2 regions of the Aeromicrobium sp. MLTX1 genome follow, and region 2 is predicted to be linked to the other one. Evidence: riboswitches for the same ligand, from Rfam matches in the RefSeq annotation. Region 2 holds a riboswitch; the other holds the start of a gene.
The links. A riboswitch is a leader RNA that binds a small molecule or an ion and turns the genes downstream of it on or off. The one in region 2 is predicted to bind S-adenosylmethionine.
Positions count from the first base shown of each region.

Region 1 (4,700 bases), 1.6 Mb from region 2:
AGCGCGCCCAGATCGCCCGGGTGCTGGCGAACGATCCCGAGATCGTGCTGATGGACGAGCCCTTCGGCGCCCTCGACGCGCTCACCCGCGAGCGGCTCCAGGACGAGCTGCTCACGATCTGGCGCGAGACGGGCAAGACGATCCTGTTCATCACGCACGACGTCGAGGAGGCGGTGTTCCTCGGTACCCGTGTGCTCGTGATGAGCCCGCGACCCGGGCGGATCGTGCTCGACGAGTCGGCGCGGTTCTCCACCGCCGAGCGACAGCTGTCGCCCACCGACCTGCGGGCCCTGCCCGAGTTCGCCGCCCTCACGACGCGGGTCCGGGAGGCCATCCGTCACTGAGGCCCCTCGGGGCGCCCCCTCCCGGGCTGTGAGACTGGCGCCATGGACACGCTCACGCTGGACGGCCGCGCCTTCGCCCTCGAGCGCGCCACCGAGCCGGACGTGCCCGGCATCGTCGCGCTGCTGACCGACGACGAGATCGGGGCGGGCCGCGAGTCGGAGAATCTCGGTCCTTACGTCGAGGCGTTCCGCGAGGTCGACCGCGACGACGCCCACCTCCTGGTGGTGGTCCGCGACGACGACGGCGCGCTCGTCGCGACGATGCAGCTGACCCTGCTCCCCGGACTGTCGCGCGGCGGGGTGAAGCGGCTGCTGATCGAGGCGGTCCGCGTCGCGTCGTCGACCCGCGGCTCGGGACTCGGACGCGCCCTGATCGGCTGGGCCCACGCGTGGGGCGCGGCCCGCGGAGCCACCCTCGCGCAGCTGACCTCGGACAAGCGCCGCACCGACGCCCACCGGTTCTACGAGTCCCTCGGCTACACGGCGAGCCACGAGGGGTTCAAGCGGCCGCTGGAGTCCGGCGCGCCCTGAGGGGTGGACGACTCCCTGTGTCGGACCCACCTGCCACAGTGGCCCCGTGCGTCTGCCGTCCGTGCTGCTCTCGCTGCTCCTCGTCCCCTTGGCGGGGTGCGAGCTGCTCGGCCTCGTCGAGCCCGGCGACGATGCCGCGGTCGCGCCGGCGCCCACGCTCGAGCCGGCCCAGGCACGCGTCGCCCTCGACGGGTTGCGCACCGTCGACCGGCGGCCGCGCGTTCCTGCCTACGACCGCGACGCCTTCGGTCCGGCGTGGCGGGACGTCGACGGCAACGGCTGCAACCAGCGCGACGACGTGCTGCTGCGCGACGCGGTGCCGGGCACCGTGGTCGTCCAGGTGCAGCGCTCCTGCCAGCACGACGTGATCGCGGGCTCGTGGGTCGACCCGTACCGCGGCACGCGACTGGACTTCGACGACCTCAAGGACCAGCGCCAGGCCCAGGCGATCCAGATCGACCACGTCGTCCCCCTCGCCGAGGCCTGGGTCTCGGGCGCGCACGCGTGGAGTCCCGAGCGACGCTCGCGGTTCGCGAACGACCTGCCGTCGCTCGTGGCCGCGGACGGTCCGACGAACGCCTCGAAGGGCTCACAGGACCCAGCCGGCTGGCGCCCGAAGGCCGCCTTTCAGTGCGCCTACGCCACCCGCTGGATCGACGTGAAGCAGCGCTGGGACCTCGCCGTCGACGCGAGCGAGGCCCGCGCCCTGACCTCGATGCTCGACACCTGTCCCCCGCCACCGCCCGCCTGACGCCCTCCCGGGAACGCATCGTGGTGCCAAGGTGTCGCTGGAGCGACCTCAAGGTCGAAAGATCCGTACCCCCGGAGGGCGGGGCGGCTCTCAGACGGTGACCGGGGCGCAGGCGGCCGCGGTGGCGACGAGGCGGTCGATGTCGAGGGACGCCGGCGTCGGCCGCGGGTCGTCCACCACGACCCAGACCCCGGCGTCGCGGCGGTACTCGGCCACCCGCTCCCCCGCGACCCAGGCGCGCACGCCGGCCAGCAGGCGCTCGACGTCCTCGGCGCGGCTGCCCACCCCGATGCTCGCCCGGACCGCGCCGTCGCCCCAGCCGAGACGGTCGAGCAGCGGGTGCGCGCAGAAGCGACCGTCGCGCACCGACACACCGTGCTCGGCCGCCAGGAACGCCGCCAGCAGACCCGGATCGACTCCCTCGAGGCGGAACGTGACCACGCCGATCGGCTCGGCCGAGTCCGACCAGATGCGCGCGACGTCCACGCCGGGCAGCTCGCGGAGTCCGTCGACGAGCCGCGACCGCAGCGCGGCCTCGTGCGCGACCACCGCGTCGGACTCGAGCGACGACAGCGCCTCCGCGGCCGCGGCCAGCGCGACCGCGCCGACGAGGTTCGGCGTGCCCGCCTCGTGGCGCGCGGGGCCGTCGGTCCACTCGACGTCCTCGTCGGTGATCCGCCGCACGGCGCCGCCACCGGCGAGGTACGGCTCGATGCCCTCGAGCCAGTCGCGACGACCCACGAGCGCGCCCGCACCGAAGGGCGCATGCACCTTGTGGCCGGAGAAGGCGACGTAGTCGACGCCCGACTCGGCCAGCGAGAGTGCCCGGTGGGCTAGCAGCTGCGCGCCGTCGACGAAGACCCGCGCGCCGTACCGGTGGGCGAGGTCGACGACCGCGTCGATCGGCAGCGACTCGCCCGTGACGTTCGAGGCGCCCGTGACGGACAGCAGGCTGATCTGGCGGCGCGACAGCACCGACGCGAGTGCCTTCAACGTGGCGCCGACGGTGGACTGGACCCCGAGCACCTCGCAGCCGCCGAGGCTGCGCCGCCACGGCAGCAGGTTCGCGTGGTGCTCCACGTCGAGGACCAGCACCCGGCCGGGCACCGCGCCCGCCAGCAGGTTGGTCGCGTCGGTCGTGTTCCGCGTGAAGATCGTGACGTCGCCGGACCGCGCACCGACGAACGAGCCGACGGCCTCGCGCGCCTGCTCGTACAGCGCGGTGGACACCTGCGAGGCGTAGCCGGCGCCGCGGTGGACGCTGGCGTACCAGGGCAGCACGGCGTTGACGCGCTCCGCGACGGAGGCCAGGGCGGGCGCGCTGGCGGCGCCGTCGAGGTTGACGTGACGCACCGAGCGGCCGTCGACGAGGGGGACGGTGACGTCGGCTCCCACGAGGGGCAGCAGCGGACAGTCGGCGTGGGACAGGACAGACGACATGGAGGACCTCCGGGGTGACTCGCGCTTGCCCCGGCCGGTCGGCCGAGGCCCGGTCCTCACCCGGAGCACCCCGCCGCGACGGAGGGTTGCCGACCAGCAAGCCGGGGCTGTGCGTCGAGGACGCGGCTGGCACTCGTGACCGTGAGCCAGAGCCTGCCAGTCCGCTGCGCCTACCACGGCAAATCTCATCATGCGGACGGCGTCTCTCATCTTGAGATCGTCATCCGGCGCGCTCGCGGACCGACAGGATCACCATCAGCGCCCGGGATCCGACCCGCGCCGATCTCGAGGAGGAGCCGCGTGGACACGTGGAACCTGGTGGCCCTGGCCGTGACCTTCGGCCTGTTCGCGGGCGTGTGGGTCCTGGGCCGCATCGGCGTGAACTTCGCCGTGCTGACGATCGGGGCGCTCGTCGTCGGCGCCGCCGTCGGCGTCGTCTTCCGCGATCACGTCGACTACCTCGCGCCGCTCGGCCGCATCTACATCAACCTGCTGCTGGCGATCGTCGCCCCGCTGGTGATCGTGTCGATCCTGTCCAGCGTCACGTCGCTCGGCTCCACCGCGAAGCTGCGCACGATCGGCCTCTCCTCCACGGTCTGGCTGCTCGGCATGAACCTCATCGCGATCCTGCTGACGCTCGGGCTCACCCTCGAGCTGGGAATCGGCAAGAACGCCGACCTCGAGACCGCCGGCGTCGACACCCGCTCGCTCGACGAGATCCAGCGGCCGTTCGCCGAGGTCTTCATCGGGTTCTTCCCGACGAACATCGTCAAGGACGTCTCGGAGAACAACATCATCCCGATCATCGTCTTCACGCTGCTCGTCGCGGTGGCCACCGCGGTCGTCGCCGAGCGGTCGCCGAAGACGGTCGCGCCGTTCCTGAACCTCGTCGAGGCCGGCCGCGTCATCATCTACAAGGCCGTCGGCTACGTCATCGCCCTCACGCCCTACGCGGTCCTGGTGCTGACGGCGGGCGCCGCCTCCTCGGCGGTCGGCCGCCGCGACCAGCTGCTCTCGCTGCTGGGCCTGCTGGTGGTCGGCTACGTCGCCTGCTTCGTGCACACCTTCGTCGTGAACGCGGTGATCCTGCGCAGCGCCGCCCACGTGAGCCCGCTCGCGTTCTTCCGCAAGATCTTCCCGGCGCAGAGCACCGCGTTCACGACGCAGAGCAGCGCCGGCACCCTGCCCGTCACCACCACGGTGCTGACCCAGCGCGTGGGCGTCCCGTCCGACGTCGCCGGCTTCACCGCCCCGCTCGGCACCACGATCGGCATGCCCGGCTGCGCCGGCATCTGGCCGATCATGCTCGCGGTCTACGCCATCAACGGCCTGGGACTCTCCTACGGGCTGGCGGACTACGCGCTGCTCGTCGTGCTGTGCCTCCTGGTGTCGATCGGCACCGCCGGCGTCCCGGGCACCGCCACGATCGTGGCCACCACCGTGCTCACCGCGGCCGGCCTGCCGCTCGAGGTCGTCATCCTCACGCTGCCGATCAGCGCGATCGTCGACATGGCCCGCACGATGACCAACGTCACCGCGGCCGCGGTCGCGGCCACCGTCGTGGCCCGCCGCGTCGGCCGCCTCGACGACGACGTGTTCGCCGGCCGCAAGGAGGCCGTCGTCCCGCACGAGGC
Region 1 covers NZ_JBKFDN010000001.1:2,037,353-2,042,052, reverse strand. The annotation lists gene ACK99Q_RS09910 (ABC transporter ATP-binding protein) at 1-344, shown strand, start outside; gene ACK99Q_RS09905 (GNAT family N-acetyltransferase) at 387-875, shown strand; gene ACK99Q_RS09900 (HNH endonuclease family protein) at 922-1,626, shown strand; gene ACK99Q_RS09895 (aminotransferase class V-fold PLP-dependent enzyme) at 1,717-3,066, opposite strand; SAM riboswitch class IV at 3,083-3,207, opposite strand; gene ACK99Q_RS09890 (dicarboxylate/amino acid:cation symporter) at 3,367-4,700, shown strand, end outside.
Region 1: it holds a riboswitch for S-adenosylmethionine, as region 2 does, so the genes downstream of both, ACK99Q_RS09895 (aminotransferase class V-fold PLP-dependent enzyme) here and thrC (threonine synthase) in region 2, are expected to answer to the same signal.

Region 2 (4,700 bases):
CCCTCGTAGTACTCCTCGACCTCGCGCTCGGACAGCGGCACCGGGACGAGGCGCAGGCCGTCGTCCTCGAACTCGGGGAGGTCCTCGTCGGCGGCGCCGTGCCAGCCGATCCACGCCCCGCCCTGGAGCTTCATGACCGGCTCGAGGGCCGTGACCAGACCGCCGGGCGACTTGCGCCACCTGACCTCGCCGTCGTCGCCGATCAGGCGGTCGACGGGCAGGCGGTTGGCGATCACGAGGAAGTCAGCTTGCTCGGGCGCCATGCAGCCACCCTAGAGGAGAACCGGCCCTCCCGCCCCGGACCTCACGCGGTGGGACGACGGATTCGCGAACGGGAATGACAATGGTGTGATTCCGCCGGTACAGTCGGGCACATGGCAGCGGTGGAGAGTCACGACCAGGCGGTCCGCGACGGCGCTTTGTCCGATCGCGACCGCGAGATGCTCGAGCTCGAGCGCCTGTGGTGGAAGTACGCCGGCGCCAAGGAGCAGGCGATCCGCGACAAGTTCGACATGACCGCCACCCGGTACTACCAGATCCTCAACGCGCTGATCGACTCCGAGGACGCGCTCGCGCACGACCCGCTGCTCGTCAAGCGCCTGCGCCGCCTGCGCTCGCAGCGCCAGCGTCAGCGCCAGGCCCGGCGCACCGGCTCCGACCGCTGAGGTGGAGGAGCAGCCGCCCCTCGAACCGCGCGACGACCGGCGTGAGCCCGAGCGTCGTCGCCCGTGGCACGTCGTCGTGCTGCCCGCCGTCTGGCTGATCCTCGGCGCGCTCGGCGGCTGGGCGATCATCGAGGTCGTCCGCGAGGACGAGGCGCCCGCGCAGTCGGCGCAGCGCACCAGCACCGGTCCCACGTCGAAGCCCACGAAGAAGGCCTCGGCCAAGCCGAAGCCGAAGAAGACGACCGAGCCCACCGCCGATCCCACGACCGAGGCGACCACCGAGGCCCCGGCGACCCGGTCGATCGGCGTCTCGGTCTACAACCAGATCGGCATCGGCGGCCTCGCCGCCCGCGTCGCCGGGCAGGCCCGTGCCGCCGGCTGGACCGTCGGCGCCGTGGCCGACTGGCGCGGCGGCGTCCCGCAGGACACCGTCTACTACCCGGCCGGGCGCCAGGCCGAGGCCGCGCTGCTCGGCAGCGACCTCGGGATCGTCCGCCTCATGCCCGCCACCGCGAACATGTCCACCAGCAACCTGACGGTCGTGCTGGCCAGCCCCCGCTGACCCCTCGTGCGCCCGCGCCATACTTTCCCCATGACCGATCCGGGGCGCACGCTGCTCGCGCTGGACTTCGACGGCACGCTCGCCCCGATCGTCGAGGACCCCGCGTCGGCCTACATCCACCCCGGGTCCCTCGCGGCGCTGCGGCGCCTCGGTCCGATCCTGGGCACGATCGCGATCATCACCGGACGCCCCGTCGACCAGGTGCGCCGGCTCGGCCGCTTCGAGGAGGGCGACGGCCTCGAGCACCTCGTCGTCTGCGGCCAGTACGGCGCCGAGCGCTGGGACGCCGCCACGGGCGAGCTGACCCGCCCGTCGCGCCCCGAGGCCGTCTCGCAGCTGGCCGCGCGGCTGCCCCAGTGGATGCGCGAGCACGACGCGTCGCGCATCCGGGTCGAGGACAAGGGCCTGGCGATCGCGCTGCACACGCGCGGCGTCGCGCCGGGCCTGCTCGACGAGCTCGCCCCGCAGATCGAGGCGCTCGCCACCGAGGTCGGACTCCACCTCGAGCCCGGTCGCCAGGTGATCGAGCTGCGCGCCTCCGGCACCGACAAGGGGCAGACCCTGCGCGGCATCATCGGCCGCGTCTCGCCCGGCGCGGTCATCTACGCCGGCGACGACCTCGGCGACCTGCCGGCGTTCCGCGAGGCGATCGCCCTGCGCGAGCAGGGGATGGACGTCACCCTCGTGTGCTCGGCGTCCGACGAGCAGGACGCGCTCGTCGCGCTGGCCGACGTGGTGCTCGACGGCCCCGACGACGTCGCGGCCTGGCTCGGCGACCTCGCCGACCGGTTCGCTCCGGTCTGACTCTTCTCCCGCTCGTCTCGGCATCCGGACCGAGTGGACGTATCGTGAGACGCGCCCCTAGGCTGGCATCACTCATCCCGAGGGGCAGAGGGACACGGCCCGACGAAGCCCCAGCAACCAGCCGACCATCGGCCAGGTGCTAATTCCGTCCGCGGTCGAACGCCGGCCCGGAGAGATGAATGGAGTCGTCGTGAGCGTCACGATCCCTGACCGCACCACCCTTCGCGAGGGCGCCTTCGGCCCCGCCACCGCCCTCAAGTGCCGCGAGTGCGGCGCCACGCGCGAGCTCGGCCCGCACTACGCCTGCTACGAGTGCTTCGGCCCGCTCGAGATCGCCTACGACTTCGGCACGGTGACCCGCGAGCAGATCGAGGCCGGGCCCACGAACATCTGGCGCTACAAGGCCCTGCTGCCCGTTCCGGCCGACATCGAGGAGAGCCCCAACCTCGAGCCGGGCTTCACCCGCCTGCTCGACGCGCGCAACCTCGCCGCCGAGCTCGGCCTGGCGAAGCTGTGGGTCAAGGACGACAGCACGAACCCCACCAACTCCTTCAAGGACCGCGTCGTCGCCTGCGCCCTGAGCGCCGCGCGCGAGTTCGGCAGCAAGGTGTTCGCCTGTCCGTCGACGGGCAACCTCGCCAACGCGGTCGCCGCGGCGGGCGCCCGCGCCGGCATCCGCACGGTCGTGTTCATCCCGAGCAACCTCGAGACGCCCAAGCAGGTGAACTCGGCGATCTTCACCGACAACCTGGTCGCCGTCGACGGGAACTACGACGACGTCAACAAGCTGGCCAGCGAGATCGCCGGCGAGGACGAGGGCTGGGCGTTCGTCAACGTCAACGTGCGCCCCTTCTACGCCGAGGGCTCCAAAACGCTCGGCTACGAGATCGCCGAGCAGCTCGGCTGGCGCCTGCCCGACCAGATCGTCATCCCCGTCGCCTCGGGCTCGCAGCTGACGAAGGTGCACAAGGCCTTCCAGGAGCTCATCGCGCTGGGCCTCGTCGAGGACAAGCCGTACCGCGTCTTCGGCGCGCAGGCGCAGGGCTGCAACCCCGTCGCCACCGCGTTCAAGGACGGCGTCGACGCGATCCGTCCCGTGCGGCCCGACACGATCGCCAAGTCGCTCGCGATCGGCAACCCCGCCGACGGGATCTACGTGCTCGACATCGCCCGCGGCACCGGTGGCGGCGTCGAGGAGGTCGACGACGACCAGATCCGCGACGCGATCGTCCTGCTGGCGCGCACCGAGGGCATCTTCACCGAGACCGCCGGCGGCACCACCGTGGCCGTGCTCAAGAAGCTCGTCGAGACGGGCCAGCTGGACCCCGAGCTCGAGACCGTCGTGATCAACACCGGTCACGGCCTCAAGACGCTCGACGCGGTCGCCGGGTCCGTCGGCCCGCGCGCCACGATCGCCCCCACCTACGACGCCTTCGCCGCGGCCGGCATCGCCTGAGCCGTCCGACCGAACCCACCCGAGGAGCCACCATGGCCGTGTCCGTCCGCATCCCCACGATCCTGCGCAGCTACACGAACGACGAGTCGCAGGTCACCGCCGAGGGCGACCGCCTCAGCGCCGTCCTCGACTCGCTCGAGACGAGCTACCCCGGCATCCGGGCCCGCATCGTCGACGAGGACGGCAAGCTGCGCCGCTTCGTCAACGTGTACGTGGCCGAGGAGGACGTGCGCTTCGCGGACGGCCTCGACACCAAGACCCCCGACGGCACCCAGATCTCGGTGATCCCCGCGGTCGCGGGCGGCTGCTGATCCGTCTTTCGGCCAGTCCGCCGTAGGCGATTCACGCGCCTGCCGATACGCTGGTCCCGGGTCCGGCAGCGGGCCTTCCCCCGCAGAACAGGTGGTCTCATGGTGCATGGCACCGTCAAGTGGTTCAACTCCGACAAGGGGTACGGCTTCATCGCCGTCGACGGCCAGGACGACGTCTTCGTCCACTGGTCGAAGATCGCGATCAACGGGTTCAAGACCCTCGAGGACGGCCAGAACGTCGAGCTCGAGGTGGTCGACGGCCCCAAGGGGCGCGAGGCCGAGAACGTCCAGCCGCTGCACTAGGCCGGCTGGGACGGTGCAGGCGGCGACCTCGGGTGCGGGGTCGCTTGAACGGGCGGGATTAGCACTCGTATAGTGAGAGTGCTAGTTCCACTTCTACTTATGTCGGAGACACGCACCCATGGCCAAGTCCATCGCATTCAACGAAGAAGCCCGGCGCGGGCTCGAGCGGGGCATGAACCAGCTCGCCGACGCCGTCAAGGTCACCCTCGGCCCGAAGGGCCGCAACGTCGTCCTGGAGAAGAAGTGGGGAGCCCCCACGATCACGAACGACGGCGTCTCCATCGCCAAGGAGATCGAGCTCGAGGATCCCTACGAGAAGATCGGCGCCGAGCTCGTCAAGGAAGTCGCCAAGAAGACTGACGACGTCGCCGGCGACGGCACCACGACGGCCACCGTCCTGGCCCAGGCGCTCGTGCGCGAGGGCCTGCGCAACGTGGCCGCCGGCGCCAACCCGATGGGTCTGAAGAAGGGCATCGAGACGGCCGTCGAGGCCATCGGCGAGCAGCTGCTGGCCATGGCCAAGGACGTCGAGACCAAGGAGCAGATCGCCTCCACCGCCTCCATCTCGGCCGCGGACACCACGGTCGGCGAGATCATCG
Region 2 covers NZ_JBKFDN010000001.1:431,708-436,407, reverse strand. The annotation lists gene ACK99Q_RS02025 (trehalose-6-phosphate synthase) at 1-263, opposite strand, end outside; gene ACK99Q_RS02020 (DUF3263 domain-containing protein) at 375-665, shown strand; gene ACK99Q_RS02015 (LytR C-terminal domain-containing protein) at 667-1,227, shown strand; gene otsB (trehalose-phosphatase) at 1,258-2,031, shown strand; SAM riboswitch class I at 2,101-2,213, shown strand; gene thrC (threonine synthase) at 2,222-3,487, shown strand; gene ACK99Q_RS02000 (MoaD/ThiS family protein) at 3,520-3,798, shown strand; gene ACK99Q_RS01995 (cold-shock protein) at 3,898-4,101, shown strand; gene groL (chaperonin GroEL) at 4,220-4,700, shown strand, end outside.